DNA from 2 places in the Paenibacillus sp. BIC5C1 genome. Region 1 is predicted to be linked to the other one. Evidence: riboswitches for the same ligand, from Rfam matches in the RefSeq annotation. Region 1 holds a riboswitch; the other holds the start of a gene.
The links. A riboswitch is a leader RNA that binds a small molecule or an ion and turns the genes downstream of it on or off. The one in region 1 is predicted to bind cobalamin.

Region 1 (8,184 bases):
CAATATACAGTGTATAAATGGATAAAGAAACTCTACATGTAGTGTTCAATGAATGGACATTATCCCATACATTTTCAATTTCATTATTTAGGAGGAACTGATATGAACATGCTTGAGTATGCCTCTCCACCGGCATCCGATCTGCTATCTGACCTGGGAAGACGAATTATAGGTGCTGAAGACGCCGATACGCTGAGGGAGAATGCCAATCTGAACGGAGACTCATTCAGCGGCAAGATGAGCAGGCTCGGTTCGGAGACCGCCAAGTGGCATGCTCTGCGTCATGTGCTGCCTAAGGAGCTCGCGCTAGCTGTGGAGAACGGCGATCTGTATGTACACGATCTGGATCAGTATGCACTTGGAACGACAAACTGTATCTTTATTCCGTTTGATCGACTGCTGTCCTCCGGATTCAATACCGGCAATGGTTCGGTTCGTACACCACAGACGATCATGTCTGCCATGGCACTGGTGGCCATTATTTTTCAATCCCAGCAAAACAGTCAGTACGGTGGTGTATCCGCCAATAAAATCGACTGGGATCTCGCCCCTTATGTGAAGCGTTCGTTCCGTAAGCATTACCGGAAGGGACAACGGCTGTTTGGGGAAATCACCTCAATTGAGGATGAGCAACTGCATTTGGATAGCGATGAAGCAAAGGAGAAGTGTCCTCGAGCCTTTGCCTTTGCCTGTGAAGAAACGGAACTGGAGACCGGGCAGGCTGCGGAGTCCCTGATCCATAACCTGAACACCATGAGCAGCCGTGCCGGAGGGCAGATTCCGTTCACATCGCTGAACTACGGGCTGTGTACTTCAGCCGAAGGTCGACTCGTGTCCCGATCGTTGCTGGAAGCGACCATTCGTGGACTCGGTAACGGAGAAACGCCCGTGTTCCCACAACATATATTCCAGTGCAAGCAAGGAATTAACCAATCTGAGGGGAATCCGAATTACGATCTGTTCCGGCTTGCTGTGACCTGCTCCTCACGGCGCATGTATCCGAATTTTGTCAATGTGGATGCTTCCTTCAACCTGCCCTATTATCAACCGGAAGATCCCGACACGATCATTGCGACGATGGGATGCCGTACACGCACACTGGCTGATCGCTTCGGACGCAATCGTCAGAGCGGCAAAGGTAACCTTTCCTTTAATACCATCAATCTGGTCAAGCTCGGCATTCGATATGGGATCTGCCAGGGTACAAGAGCCATCGCTGACCGTGCTGGCTTCTATACGGCGTTGGAATCCGTCATGCACAATGCTACAGATGGACTGCTGCATCGGTATCGAATTCAGACGAATCAGCCTGCCAAAGCATCGGACTTCATGATGCGGGAAGGAGTATGGGAAGGCGGTGAACGATTGGCTCCAAATGAACCAGTGGCTTTCCTGTTAAAACATGGTACGTTATCCCTTGGTTTTATCGGACTTGCTGAATGTATGACTGCTCTATATGGCCGTCACCATGGACAAGACCTGCATGTACATCGAGAGGCCTTGAATATCATTCGTACGATGAGAGATTTCTGTGACCGGATGAGTGAGCAGCATAATCTGAATATCACCTTGTTCGCTACGCCCGCTGAGGGCCTATCCGGCAAATTCACCAAGATTGATCGTGAGCGATACGGCAGTATCGCGGGCGTCAATGACCGGGAATACTACACTAATTCATTTCACATTCCGGTCTATTATAATCTTCCTGCCTATCGCAAGATTGAATTGGAAGCTCCCTTCCACTCATTATGTAATGCCGGAGCGATCTCTTATGTCGAACTCGACGGGAATGTAAGGGCCAATACCGCCGCTTTCCAACGAATCGTTCAATACGCGCTGGCCCAGGACATCGGGTATTTCTCCATTAATCATCCGATTGACCGTTGTCCGTCCTGTGGTTATGAGGGCGTCATTGGAGATGTATGCCCCGGATGTGAGGCTCATGAAAACCATGTGCATTTCCAGCGGCTGCGCCGGGTTACGGGGTATCTGACCGGTGACTATAAAGTGCGGTTCAATGGCGCGAAGCAGGCCGAAGTGAGAGACCGGGTGAAACACCGGTGAATCTGTATGGTTACATCCCGGAATCAGTGAATGAGGGGCCAGGCCTGCGTGCTGTGTTGTTCATCAGTGGATGCCGTCACGCTTGTCCGGGCTGCTTTAGCCCCGGCTCATGGAGCTTCCGTGCAGGCGAACCATTTACGATAGAGCGGCGGCAGCAGATTCTGCATGAAGTGACCTCGCATCCCTTGCTGGAAGGGGTTACTTTATGCGGAGGTGATCCTTTTTTCTCTGCCGCAGAATGCGCATCCTGGGTTCGGCAGCTTCGGGCTGCTCGACCTGATCTGACCTTGTGGGCCTACACGGGGTTTGTGTATGAAGAATTGATTACAGACCCGTCACGGGCGGAGTTATCCCAGCTATGCGACGTCATTATTGATGGTCCTTATATCGCAGCTGAGCGTGACGTGTCACTTCCTTTTCGCGGCAGTCGTAATCAGCGCATCATCGATGTGGGTGCAACCATGGCTAGCCAGACAATCGTTACCATGCAGTTAGATGCATGGTAACGATTTTTTTATTAGAGGGGAATCAGGCACAGCATGGGCGATGATTTAGTTCATTTTAAGGAGTCAAACCTGTCAGTATACCAAGGTTTCATAGCAGTCAATTTTATTTCCGATCGGATTAATGATATATGTTGCAAGCCCGTAGGTTATCGTCTATGATTGGTAGCATACGAGCAAGTATACAAAGATTGCATCATTATACAATCTATCATTCTATGCTTGGTCACCAATTTCATAGCCGGAGATGTGTACGCACATTTCTGCACACGGAAACAGGTGCCGACCGCGCGACATGCGTGGTCAGGCTTAAAAGGGAAGCACGGTGTAAATCCGTCGCGGTCCCGCCACTGTAAACGGGGAGTCTGTACATAAACAATCCACTGGTATATCCACCGGGAAGGACATGTACAAGACCATGATCCGCAAGCCAGGAGACCTGCCTGTTTCGACAGCATCGCATGACCTACGGAAGATAGGGAGGTGTTAGAGCAGCCGCTACAACTACATATAGCAGGTGTTCTTTCCCATTCTATCTCTGTGCACAGTCGTCATTCATGATGCCTGTTTCTCGGGGTATGGAATCGGAAGGAATGCCTTTTTTTGACGCTTTCAAAAGAAACACACCACAATAGCTTCAACTTGATGAGTGCACTTATTATAAATGAGGAGGAATTTTACATGTCGCAATCACAGCAACAGCAACAAGTACTGACAGGCAACCTCGGTTACCCCCGCATCGGTGCGGGACGCGAATGGAAAAAAGCACTGGAGTCCTTCTGGGCTGGCCGAATCGATGAATCCACGCTTCATCAGGAGCTGACCACGCTTCGGTTGCAAGATCTGAAGAAACAACAGGCACAACAGCTCGATCTGATTCCTGTGGGCGACTTCTCCTACTATGATCATATTCTTGACGTATCCGCGATGTTTGGCGTCGTTCCTGAGCGTTTTAACCATTCAGGCGGACCAGTATCCATTTCTACCTACTTCGCCATGGCCCGGGGTAACGATCAGGCAACAGCCTGTGAGATGACCAAATGGCTTAACACCAACTATCACTACATCGTACCTGAGATTCATAATGATACTGCATTTGCATTGCTTGAAAATAAACCCCTTGCCGCCTATCGCGAAGCGAAGCAGGAGCTTGGGCTGGAAGGTAAACCGGTCGTCGTCGGTCCGTACTCGTATGTACGATTCGCCAAAGGCTATGACGAAGAGCGCTTCGCAGAAATCGTCACACGCCTCGTTCCAGTATATAGCCAGCTTCTGTCTGAGCTTCAAGCAGAAGGTGTACAGTGGGTACAGATCGACGAGCCTGCTCTGACGCTGGCTGTCTCTTCCGAAGATGAAGCCTTGCTGCAACAGGTGTATGCTGCCTTGGCACAAGCTGCACCGGAATTGAAGCTGCTGCTTCAAACGTACTTCGAATCGGTGGAAGCTTATCCGGTCGTGACATCACTGCCTGTTGCCGGAATCGGCCTGGACCTGATCCACGGCTATGAAGGCAACCTGGCCAGCCTGCGGGAGCATGGCTTCCCGCAGGATAAATGGTTGGGCGCCGGTGTCATCGACGGGCGCAACATCTGGCGCGCCGATCTCGCAGAGACGGCGAAGCTGCTGGAGCAGGTGGCTGAATTCGCAGCCGAAGGCAAGCTGATCATTCAGCCTTCCTGCAGCCTGTTGCATGTACCGGTGACTGCCGCTCAGGAGAGCGCGCTTGATCCAGTGCTGCGCAATGCCCTGGCCTTTGCCGACGAGAAGCTGGAGGAAATTGCGACGCTCGGCACGTTGTTGTCCGGCGGTGCGAAGCAGGCGGACCAGGAAGCGGCTTTGGCTGAAGCCAGCCGCCGCGCCCAGGCAAGCACCGAAGCGGTGCGCCTGCTGAGCGAGTCCGAATCACGGACACGCCTGAGTGGTGCGCCTGCAGGGGTACATGCTGATGAGCAGCTGCTTCGCAACGCATCATTCCAGGAGCGACGCGAATTGCAGCAGCAAAAATGGTCGCTCCCGCTGCTGCCAACAACTACCATTGGCAGCTTCCCGCAAACGGCGGACGTGCGCAAAGCACGTGCACTCTTCCGTAAAGGGGAATGGAATGCGGAGCAATATGACGCTTATGTGCGTGAACAGATCCAGGAGTGGATTACCATCCAGGAGGAAATTGGTCTGGATGTGCTGGTACACGGTGAGTTTGAACGTACCGATATGGTCGAGTTTTTCGGTGAAAAGCTGACCGGATTCGCCTTCACCAAAAACGGCTGGGTACAATCCTACGGCTCACGATGCGTGAAGCCACCTGTAATCTACGGAGATGTGCTGTTCAATGAACCGATGACGGTAAAAGAAACGGCATATGCCCAGACACTGACCAGCAAACCGGTGAAAGGCATGCTCACAGGTCCGGTAACAATCCTGAACTGGTCCTTTGTCCGCTCGGATATTCCACGCAGTGAAGTATCCTACCAGATTGCTCGCGCCATTCGCGACGAGGTTGAAGCCCTGGAGCAAGCAGGCATTGAGATGATTCAGGTCGATGAGCCAGCTCTGCGTGAAGGACTTCCACTCAAACGAAGCAAGTGGGATGAGTACCTGCAATGGGCCGTGGAATCCTTCCGTTTGGCTACTGCAACCGTAAAACCAACAACACAGGTGCATACCCACATGTGCTACTGCGAGTTCGATGATATTATTGAAGCCATCAGCGATCTGGATGCAGATGTGATCTCGATCGAGACATCCCGCAGCCATGGGGAACTGGTAGGCAGCTTCGAGCAGAATACGTATGACAAAGGCATCGGACTCGGTGTATACGATATCCACAGTCCTCGTGTTCCAGGCAAGGACGAGATGTTGAATATGATTGAGCGTGCACTTCAAGTGCTGCCAGCAGATCTGTTCTGGGTAAACCCTGACTGCGGGCTGAAAACACGTGGTAAAGCTGAAGTCGTAGATGCATTGAGCATCATGGTGGATGCTGCTCGTACGGCAAGAGAACGGGTAACCGCTGATTCCTCAATCTAAACGAAGCTTGTGAATGCAAACAAAAGCCTCCGAAATTCTTCGGAGGCTTTTGTCATTTACCATCATCCTATTTGTTTATCTCGCAAGGTCTTTTTATCCGGCTTAATGAATCTCGAAATGGCTAACACGTACTCCTGCGGACAACACGAGGTATACATCCTGTTGACCTGATACACCTTGCAGGTCTGCCTTAACCGTGGACCACTGCTGGGCCTCGCCCTGTGTCAGTTCCATGCGTCCTGCCAGTGTACCGTCAGGTGCGCCCAGTCGAACTTCCAATACCGCATCTGCCTGCTCTGATGATACACGAGCTTCAAACGCTGCTGCACCGCTGCCCAGATCTGCATCCTTGAAGGCAATCCAGCCTTGTTCACCAATCACACGGACAGAAGTTCCGCCTTCTTTGCTCTCATCCAGCTCCACACCGAAGTATGCATCATAATTCTCGGCCCGAGTAGCCACACCCAGATTACGTGCAGGAATAGTCTCCCCTTGTACTGTCAGGTCAGCAACAAGCTGAACATCGGCAGAAGATTTACCCACCATAATGGAGTAGGTGCCGCTTTCGACCACATAACGATCACGGGTTACATCCCAGATCGCCAGTTCCTGAACTGGCAATGTAAAGCTGACTTTTACTGTAGCTCCAGCTTCAATATGCAGACGACGGAACCCTTTTAACGTTTTGAGCGGACGTTTCACACGGGACTGTCCGGCACGCACATACAACTGCACAACCTCATCACTGGCGATCGTTCCTGTATTTGTCACGTCCACATGCACAGTAATGGTCTCTTCGACTCCAGCCTGAGCTGGACTGAGCTCCAAATTACTGTATTTAAACGATGCATACGTTAATCCATGTCCGAATGGATATAGTACGTCACCTTCAAAGTACTGATACGTACGTCCGGATTGAATGATATCGTAGTCTCTGATATCGGTCAGCTGATCTGCCGATTGTACCCACGTCATATTCAGGCGGCCTGCTGGCGCATAATCGCCATACAATACGTCAGCGACAGCATTCCCTAGCTCTTGTCCCGCATGGGATGTATACAATACAGCCGGAATGTTCTCCTGCACCCAGTTGGACGTGAACGGGTAACTTCCCACGATAACTACAACAGTATTTGGATTCGCTGCATAAACGGCTTCAACCAGACGCTGCTGGGATTCAGCCAGGTCCAGACTTGGGCGGTCGATCTCTTCTTTACCATTCACAAGTGGATTGTTGCCGACAAATACAACCGCCGTCTCCGCTTCCTTCGCGGCCGCTACAGCTTCCTCCAATCCATTCACCACAATATCCTTCTTGAATGTTTCCGTAACACCGAAAGATTTCAACTCTTCGGTTACCGCAAACGCATCGTTTCCGCCATTGGGTGCCGCTACGGTTTTTCCGTTCCAAGTCTTCAGCCCCACGCTTCCGTCCTGTTGTGGCAATAGATTGAATACTTCCTTCACAAACCAGCCATATACTTCATCCGCCGATGCCGTAACCGTTTCTTCATCCGTCGTCAGGTATTTCCCATTACTGTCTGCCTTCAGCGTGTAACTGCCAAAGCCCCAGTCACTCAGTGTAAATGTCTCTGCATTTCCCGAAGCAATGATGGATGATTTCTCATCTTCAGCCAATCCGACAGCCTTGCCGCTTGCCACTGAAGTCAATGTAATGCGGTCATTGCCATCCTTGAATGCAACCTTGTCGTCGCCTACTTTGCCGCTGATCGCTTCAAGCGGGGATACGCTATATGGCATGGTGCCTGCATACCAGTCACGATAGACTGTTCCGCCCAGTTGACCAATCACAGCCACTTTGCCGGATTTTGTTTTATCCAGTGGAAGCGTGCCTTGATCATTTTTGAGCAGTACAACTTGCTCTCTCGCTGCTCTCAATGACAGGGCCTTCGCCTTCTCCGTCATCATGGCTTCTTCACCAATCGAAGCATATGGATTGCCCTCAGCTGGATCGAATTCACCCAGACGGAAACGCACACGGAACGTATTGAACAACGCCAGATCAATGTCTTCCATTGTGAGTATGCCTTGCTCTAATCCTTCACGCAGCGCCTGCTTCGACAGATCCGCATCATCGGTAATACTGTCAATACCAGCTTTGACGGACTCTACTGTACCTGGTGTGTGCGAATCATAGTATTTATGATCGTTCTTGATCCCCATGACATCCCCTGCATCACTGACAATGAAGCCATCCATGCCCCATTCGCCCTTCACAATCTCGTTTACAAACGGATGCAGCAATGCCGGTGTACCATTAATAGAGTTGTACGCGGTCATCATTGACTGTGCACCGCCCTCTTTGAACGGTTTCTCGAACGCCTTCAGATAATATTCACGCATGTTGCGCGGATCAATGCTCGATGAACCACTGCCACGGTCCACTTCATTATTGTTTGCAAGGAAATGCTTCAGCGTGGCAACCGCCTTGTAATACTTCGGATGGTCGCCCTGAATTCCCTTAACCAAGGCCGTTGTCAGCTCAGCAGTCAGTTCCGGGTCTTCACCATAAGCCTCTTCGTTCCGACCCCAACGTGGATCACGCTCCATATCAACCGTAGGCGCCCAC
Region 2 (8,184 bases), 2.1 Mb from region 1:
ATGCGCGGATAACGAATTACCACAAGGTCCAGCTCCTGCTGACCGGATTTTCCATGTCGCATGGAGTCCAGCACCACAGAGTCTTCCGCTTCAATCTGAATATCACTTATGTAAGGCAATACGCCCAATACAGGTATGCCTGTCCGTTCTTCAAGCCAGTCCAACCCAGGCTGCAGCAAGGACAGATCTCCGCGAAACTTGTTGATGATGAATCCTTTTACACGCTGAACCTCATGCGGCTCAAGCAGCTCCAGTGTACCTACAATGGAGGCGAAGACGCCGCCACGATCAATATCCGAGATCAGAATAACCGGAGCATCCGCCCATCCCGCCAGATTCATATTAACGATATCTTGATCCTTCAGATTAATCTCTGCAGGACTTCCCGCACCTTCCATCAGCACAATATCATACGTCGCGCGTAACCGATTCAGTGCATCCATAACCGTTTGTTTGGCTTCGGGCAGGAAATGCTGCCGGTAGTCCCATGCACTCATCTGTGTAAGAGGTACACCGTGCACGACAATCTGGGAATGCATATCCCGAACCGGCTTGATCAGGATCGGATTCATATCCGTCGTCGCTTCAATGCCGCATGCCTCGGCTTGCGCCCCTTGAGCTCTTCCGATTTCCTTCCCGTCTTCCGTGACGTAGGAATTCAGTGCCATGTTCTGTGATTTGAACGGAGCCGGCCTGAAGCCATCCTGTTTGAATATTCGGCATAAGGCCGTCGTAATTACACTCTTCCCCACATCCGATGCCGTCCCTTGCAGCATTAATACTGCTGCCGTTTGTTCGGATGTTTGTGTAGAAGTATCTTCCACGTTCCCTCACCTCCACGCTCAGCGTTATATCAAAAAGAATCCCTGTAACAGACTAAGTACCGTTAGCAGTGCGGCCTCAAGCAGCTCATTCATGGCTCCATATGTGTCCCCTGTAAGTCCACCCAGCCTTTCGCTGATACGCCCGGCAATGAATTTGCCAATCACATAACCAGCCAGTGGCACCACAATGATCGCTGCAACGGGATATAGCCACCATGGTAACGTCCCCAATCCATTCTCAGTCGCCAGTACTTGGAACATGGCTGTATCCGGCTGGAAGATCCATACCACTGCCCATGTGATCACACCTGCCAGAATGGTTAGCCCAACCGCGGAGCTGCGTGCACGCTGGACTTCCCTCCGTTCACCCAATCCCTTGAACAGGACAGCGAGTCCATCGTCCTTGCGGGCATTCGGCCAGGATGCCATGGCGTATACCATGAACCAGCGGCTCCAGATCATCGGCAGGATGAGCAAAGCGCCATAGGCCCAGTTACCACGTGCAATAAAGTCAGCAATCAATGACGCTTTCATCATCAACAGCAGGACACAGGCGATCACGCCCATTGCCCCAACGCGGCTGTCTTTCATAATCTCCAGCATTCGCTCACGGGTGCGATAACTAAGCAGCCCATCTGCCGTATCCATCCAACCATCCAAATGCAGGCCTCCGGTTAGCCATACCCATAACGTCAAGGTTAACACCGCAGCCGGAAACGATGGAAGCAGTGCACCCGTCAGGGCTCCGCCCAGCCAAACGCATAATCCGATGACAGCACCAACCAGCGGGTAATACACCACACTTTCCCTCAACAATGGCGGGACGAAATCAAGCTGTATTTTTACCGGAAACCGGGATAGAAATTGAAAAGCGGCCGCAGCCGCATGTTTTTGTTCAAGGTCACCTTTACTCATAAACGATACTCCCTGCTTTTCAGCTCAATGGCAATACCCACTGTCACCAGAAACACTTCGCGGCAAATCGCGGCAATCCGCTGATTGAGAATGCCTGCCAGATCCCGATATCTTCTGCCCAGCGCATACTCCGGCACAATGCCGTCCCCTACTTCATTGGTGACAAGCACGAGCAGACCCGGGTACGACTGGATGGCCGCTACCAGCGCGTCCATATGATCGTACAGCACCTGAACAGGTTCATGTTCATGCGCTAACAGTACATTGCTGAGCCACAGTGTCAGACAATCTACCAGAATGGTCGGTGCAGACGTACCTGTATGGGACTCTCCCATTCGTGTAATTAACTCAGGCAAAGCCAGCGGTTCCTCCACCGTATGCCATAGATATCCTGCTTCATCCCGCTGGCTCTGATGCAGACGTATACGCTCACGCATCTCGTCATCATAAGCTTGAGCCGTAGCGACATACCAAGCCTCAGAGGATCGCTGCATACAGAGACGCTCGGCAAACGAACTTTTGCCACTTCGCGCCCCGCCCGTCACGAGAACACTCATGAGGATACCTCTCCTTGAACAGATGAATCAGCAGAAGCTGATATAGACTCTGTAGGTTGAGACTCCGTTGTGCCATCAGATACACCCGCACTTGCAAATGTCGCCATCTCATTCAGAATGCGACATGACGCATCAATCAGATGAAGACTGAGCACGCCTCCGGTACCTTCACCCAGTCGCATGTCCAGATCCAGCATGGGCTTCAGACCCAGCTCACGCAGCAACGCTGCATGTCCACTTTCATGCGATGTATGGGAAGCAATCATGTATTCTGTGCTGAGCGGAGCAAAATGACTTGCAATCAACGCGGCAGCGGTGGAGATAAATCCATCCACGACAACGGGGCATCCGTTTGCAGCAGCAGCGAGAATCACACCTGTCAGTCCGGCAATCTCCAGTCCGCCCACTTTGCACAGTACATCGAGTGGATCGTCTGCATCTGGAGCATTCACGCTGAGGGCTTGGCTGACTACTGCGGCTTTGCGCTGCAAACCGACATCATCTAAGCCTGTTCCCCGGCCAACCGCTGAAGCAGGTGCTGTTCCGGTTAATGCACACATTACCGCAGCGCTAGCAGTTGTATTCCCGATCCCCATCTCTCCGGTCACAAATAACTGCGTTCCCTTCGCAACCTCAGTGGAGACCACTTCAGCACCTGCAAGAATGGCCTGAATCGCTTCGCCCCGGGTCATTGCAGCACCCTTCGCCATGTTAGCTGTTCCTTTACGGACTTTGCGGGAGACCAGGTCTGGATGATCCAGATCCGCATTCACGCCGATATCCACACAGATCACATGAGCTCCAGCGTGGCGCGCAAGCACATTGACAGCGGCTCCCCCTGCCAAGAAATTCAGAACCATCTGCGGCGTTACCTCAGCAGGAAAAGCGCTAATCCCTTCTTCAACCACCCCATGATCCGCAGCCATAACGATGACAGCTCTTCGATCAAAGCAAGGCCGAGCCTCACCAGTGATTCCCGCCAGACGAATAACTAGCTGTTCAAGCTTGCCCAGACTGCCGGGAGGCTTCGTCAATGCATCAACATGCGCGGAAGCTTCAGCCGCAACTGCCTCATGTGGACCCACGATCCGACCAATCAACTGTTCCAACACCTGTTCATTATTCATACAGCCAGCACTTCCTTTATCAAAATATGGGGTCTCCCCCGCTTCATTCATTTCTTCTCTCTTCTTAGCAAAAGCTGTGGCAATCCATTGTCGGGATGATTCACCATGGCCGGGCTCACCCGGAAGATCTCCCGAATGTTCTCTTCCGTCATTAACGAATGGGGGGTGCCACTGCTTACACAAGTCCCGTCACGCAGCGCCAGAATATGATCGCAAAATTGCGCGGCCAGGTTCAGATCATGCAGCACCGCCACAATGGTAATATGATTTTTTTGACGCCACGCTGATAATAACTCCATGAATTGCAATTGATATTTGATATCGAGAAAGGTCGTTGGCTCGTCAAGCAATAATAGCCTCGGTTCCTGAGCCATGACTTTGGCAAGCGCAACCCGCTGCCGTTGTCCGCCACTCAGTGCATCCAAAGGTCGTTCGGCCATGTCACTCAGACCCAACTCTTCTAACACCTTATCAACTACCGCTGCTCCATTCGACGGTTCTTTGCCAAGCCAATTCTGGTAAGGGTAACGTCCCATCTCGACAACATCCCTTACGGGATAAGAGATGGCCGGCAGTCCATCCTGCTGCAAAACCGCAATCATGCGCGACAGATCTTTACGGGTGTACGAGGAAATGTCACGTCCATCAATCTGTATGCTGCCTACGTTCGGCTGTTCGGTTCCGGCAAGTAGCTGAAGAAGGGTCGATTTTCCACTGCCGTTTGGACCAACAACACCCCACCATTCGCCCTCTGTGACTTGCCAGTCCACTGCATGCAGAGCCCGATGGTTACCATACATTTTACCAGCTTCTTTGACTTCTATCATCGGCCGACTTTTGGTAAGGTCTGTTTTCATGAATGTACTCATGGCATCATCCCCTTCCGCAGCTTTTTGTTCCGGTGCAGCAGATACGCAAAAAATGGCGCTCCAACAAAAGCCGTAACCACACCCAGCGGAATTTCGGTTGGGGCCAGCAATGAGCGTGCAATCGTATCTGCCCAGACCATGAAGATGGCTCCCCCAATGGCGGACAATGGCACCAGCAAGCGATAATCAGGTCCGACGATGAGCCGTAGAATATGCGGAATGACCAAGCCGACGAAGCCGATCACACCGGATACGGAGACAGCGCCTGCCGTAAGCAGCGTACCCACAGCTAACACCGACAGCTTCAATCCATCCACCTTAACCCCGATATGCGCAGCCTGTCGTTCCCCCAAGGCAAGCACATTCAATGAACGTGCACGGCTCCAGAGGAAAATCAGCCCAAGTACAAAATACGGGAAAAGGATGGCCGTATACGACCACCCACGCAGTGCCAGACTTCCCATCGTCCAGTATATAATTTCATTGATTGTCTGTTTCGACATGGTCGACAGGAAAGAGACTACTGCTCCCAGGAAACTTTGCATGACCACGCCAGCCAAAATCAGGCTGTGTGTCGGTATTTTGCGACCCTCACGAGCGAGAGCCAGCACAAACCATAGAGTAACAACTCCCGTCAGAAACGCGACCAGTGGCAGAGTCCAGATCCCAATCAGTGCATACTGTAATCCGAAAAAAATCAGAAAAGCCGCACCTACCGATGCACCGGACGATACGCCCAGGGTAAACGGATCAGCCAGAGGGTTACGAAGAACCCCCTGGAATCCAGTTCCGGCAATCGCCAGCGATGCACCTACAAGCACGGCAAGCAGTACACGTGGGAATCTGACCTTCCATATAATCTGTTCTGCTGCTGTATTCCAGTCAGGAATAATCCAGTCGCCCACCCAGGGAATGCGATGAAGCAATATGCCCGCAATGTCCCGAACAGGCAGGGCAACCGAACCGATGCCCGTGCATATGAGCACGGTTAACACAAGCAGCACAATTCCGGCCGTTCCGTACACTGCCAGCTTTTTACTCATTTGAACAGATCAGGGTAGATCGCTTTGGCTACTTCTTTCAGACCTTGGGTTACCCGTGGTCCCGGACGGCTCAACAGGTTGGCATCCAGACCGATGACTGCATCGTTTTTCACAGCCGTGATTTGATCCCATCCACTACGTGCTTTGATGATTTGATCCAATGTTTTGGAATTTTCGTCAATAACATCGTTCGCATACAAAATGACGTCCGGATTGGAGGCAATAATGTTCTCTTCATTAATCTGGTTCCAGCCAGTCAAGTCGGAAGCTACGTTGTTTCCTCCGGCCAGTGTAATCAATTCATCCATGAATTCGCCTTTACCCACAGTCCAGCCTGGGGAGAACTCAACGTATACTTTTTTCTTCTCTTCCGCTTTAACTGCCTTCACAGCTTCAGTTACATCAGCCACATCCTGTTTCATTTGGGTGATGATCTCTTGTGCTTTTTCCTGATGATCCGTGATTTTACCAAATGTTTCAATGTTGTTCATCACATCATCCACTGATTTAGGATCTGTTTTGAAAATGGTAATACCCAGATCGCGCAGTTTCTTAACCGACTCTTCGCTCATCGAGATACCTGTAAATACGATATCTGCTTCAGCTGCAATGATCGACTCTTCATTAGGCTTTGTTATGCCGCCCATTTTTGGTTTCTTCGTTGCTGCTTCCGGATAATCGTCATAGTCGGATACCCCTACGATCTGCTCGTCCAATCCGAGTGCGAAAAGGGATTCCGTTTCAGCCGGAGATACGGATACGATTTTGGCTGGTGCTTTGTCAAAGGTAAACGATTCACCCGTAGCATCTGTAACCGTGAGTGGGTATTGGGTTTTGAGATCTGTCTGCGCCTGCTCCTGGGATTGCTCCTGTGCAGGTTGCGAGGATCCTGTACCCTCGTTCGTTGTTGTTGTACCACATCCGGCCAACGTCAGTGCCAGCATCGCTGCGCTCAGCAGTGACGCTACGCCTTTCCATGTCTTGAAATTCATTGTGTTCATTCTCCCCTTCTCTATCCATTCTAGTGAGTAGTGCTCCTGTCCCAATTCCGCTTGAATTTGTGTTCCGAAAAAATAAAATCCCCAATCCTTTGGTCAGGATCAGGGATGACGTCTCGCATGTGGCGATCTGCGCATGGTCAGCTTGGCGCTGTATATGCACAGAGAACTGCCCGAAACGCTGTCCTTTCCTCGAAGGAACACCGGTTTGTACGTCCAGGGCAGGTAACCTGACTTACAGGAATTTATCCTGATTTACAGTGGCGGGACCGTGCCGGATTTACACCGGCTTCCCTATTTCACCCGTTTGCCGTTCATGGCCTCATATGAACCCATGAAATTGCTGCATGCACGCGGGACCCTTGGTCGCTAATATTGTTTAACCATTCAAGTGAGCATCCTGCATCCTCGGCAGAGCTTATTAAAGCCTCTATTCAATGATGCGCTTGCTAAGTCACACTTCTGTTGTGATTATAGGTTATATTGCACATCCTTACAACCCGATTTACGGAAAAGTCAATCTGGTTCCAACCCAGCTGTCCCCATCGCCATCCAGCCGAATCTTTATCGCTTGTCCTGGTATCACCTGTGTATCCCAGAATCCTTGATTCCGAATGAGACGTGACACCATATAACGAATAACACCGCCATGCGTAATCACGGCTACCTTTGGCACGTTCATGCTGGGAGAGTGAAGTATTGGTGAAAAGGACATCAGACTCTCTTCCATAAAAGAATCAATCCGTGCAGCAAATGCTGTCCAGGGCTCTCCATCCGGGGGCGTTACCTCCTGCGGAGCATCGATCCAGTCGCGGTACTGTGGATTGTCCTTGAGCTGATCATAGGTCAACCCCTCCCACTGACCAAAGTCGATCTCCCTTAGTCGGGGATCAAGCTTGGCCTGTCCCGCTTGGGACGGCGCAATGTGTGTGAGTGTCTGCTGACATCGCAGCAGATCACTGCAATACAGGGCATCGCATGTGATATTGCTGAACTGCTCACGCAGCGAAGATAGCTCCTGCTCTGCTTCAGGCAGCAATCCGATGTCGGTATGTCCAAGATACCTTTTTTCCAAGTTCCACGCCGTTGTACCATGACGTATCAAAATAATCTCACGGCTTTGCATGTCACCATGTCCAGCTTCTATCTCCATAACAGTCCACCTCCAGCAGACCATACCCCTAAGGTGACCAACCAACATACTAAAACAAAAGAACCTGCCGACCAGAACATAAGCCGTGTTGTTCGTACAATATCTTCTGCTTCCATCCGTCTTGTAGGCTCGCCCATATATGCGCGAAATGAAGCCACGCCATGATATACGTTATGTCCACCAAGTCTTATACCCAGCGCTCCGGCCACCGCCGACTCGGGAAAACCGCTATTTGGGCTTGGGTGAAGTCGTGCATCCCGGGACACCATGCGTGCTGCCCCTCTGGCATCCAGCTTCATGAACCAAGCTCCCATAATCAACAGCAAAGCGGTAAGTCGCGCGGGAATCCAATTGGCCCAATCATCCAGACGGGCGGACGCCCAGCCGAGATGAAGATATTTCTCATTTTTATAACCCACCATGGAATCCAGGGTATTTACCGCCCGATAGGCCATGGCAAGTGGTGCACCACCAATCAGGGCATAGAACAGTGGAGAGACGATGGCATCCACGATATTCTCCGCCACAGTCTCTACCGTTCCCCTCACAATCTCCGGTTCATCCAGATGTTCCGTATCACGCCCGACAATCATGCCCAGTGAACGTCTCGCCGCAGTCCAATCCTGCTCACTCAGATGGCGGTAAACGTCCATACCTGCATCCTTCAAACCTTTCGAGGCAATGGTGGTCGCGATTAG

Region 2: linked by a shared signal. The riboswitch ahead of RS891_RS07345 (ABC transporter substrate-binding protein) and the one ahead of metE (5-methyltetrahydropteroyltriglutamate--homocysteine S-methyltransferase) in region 1 are both predicted to bind cobalamin.

Annotation. Positions count from the first base shown of each region.
Region 1 is NZ_CP135922.1:6,566,502-6,574,685, forward strand. It holds gene RS891_RS29425 (anaerobic ribonucleoside triphosphate reductase) at 103-2,064, shown strand; gene nrdG (anaerobic ribonucleoside-triphosphate reductase activating protein) at 2,061-2,570, shown strand; cobalamin riboswitch at 2,828-3,028, shown strand; gene metE (5-methyltetrahydropteroyltriglutamate--homocysteine S-methyltransferase) at 3,249-5,594, shown strand; gene RS891_RS29440 (glycoside hydrolase family 3 C-terminal domain-containing protein) at 5,697-8,184, opposite strand, start outside.
Region 2 is NZ_CP135922.1:1,626,832-1,635,015, reverse strand. It holds gene RS891_RS07375 (cobyric acid synthase) at 1-776, opposite strand, end outside; gene cobS (adenosylcobinamide-GDP ribazoletransferase) at 849-1,739, opposite strand; gene cobU (bifunctional adenosylcobinamide kinase/adenosylcobinamide-phosphate guanylyltransferase) at 1,736-2,296, opposite strand; gene cobT (nicotinate-nucleotide--dimethylbenzimidazole phosphoribosyltransferase) at 2,293-3,423, opposite strand; gene RS891_RS07355 (ABC transporter ATP-binding protein) at 3,471-4,292, opposite strand; gene RS891_RS07350 (FecCD family ABC transporter permease) at 4,289-5,335, opposite strand; gene RS891_RS07345 (ABC transporter substrate-binding protein) at 5,332-6,336, opposite strand; cobalamin riboswitch at 6,537-6,684, opposite strand; gene RS891_RS07340 (histidine phosphatase family protein) at 6,839-7,486, opposite strand; gene cbiB (adenosylcobinamide-phosphate synthase CbiB) at 7,477-8,184, opposite strand, start outside.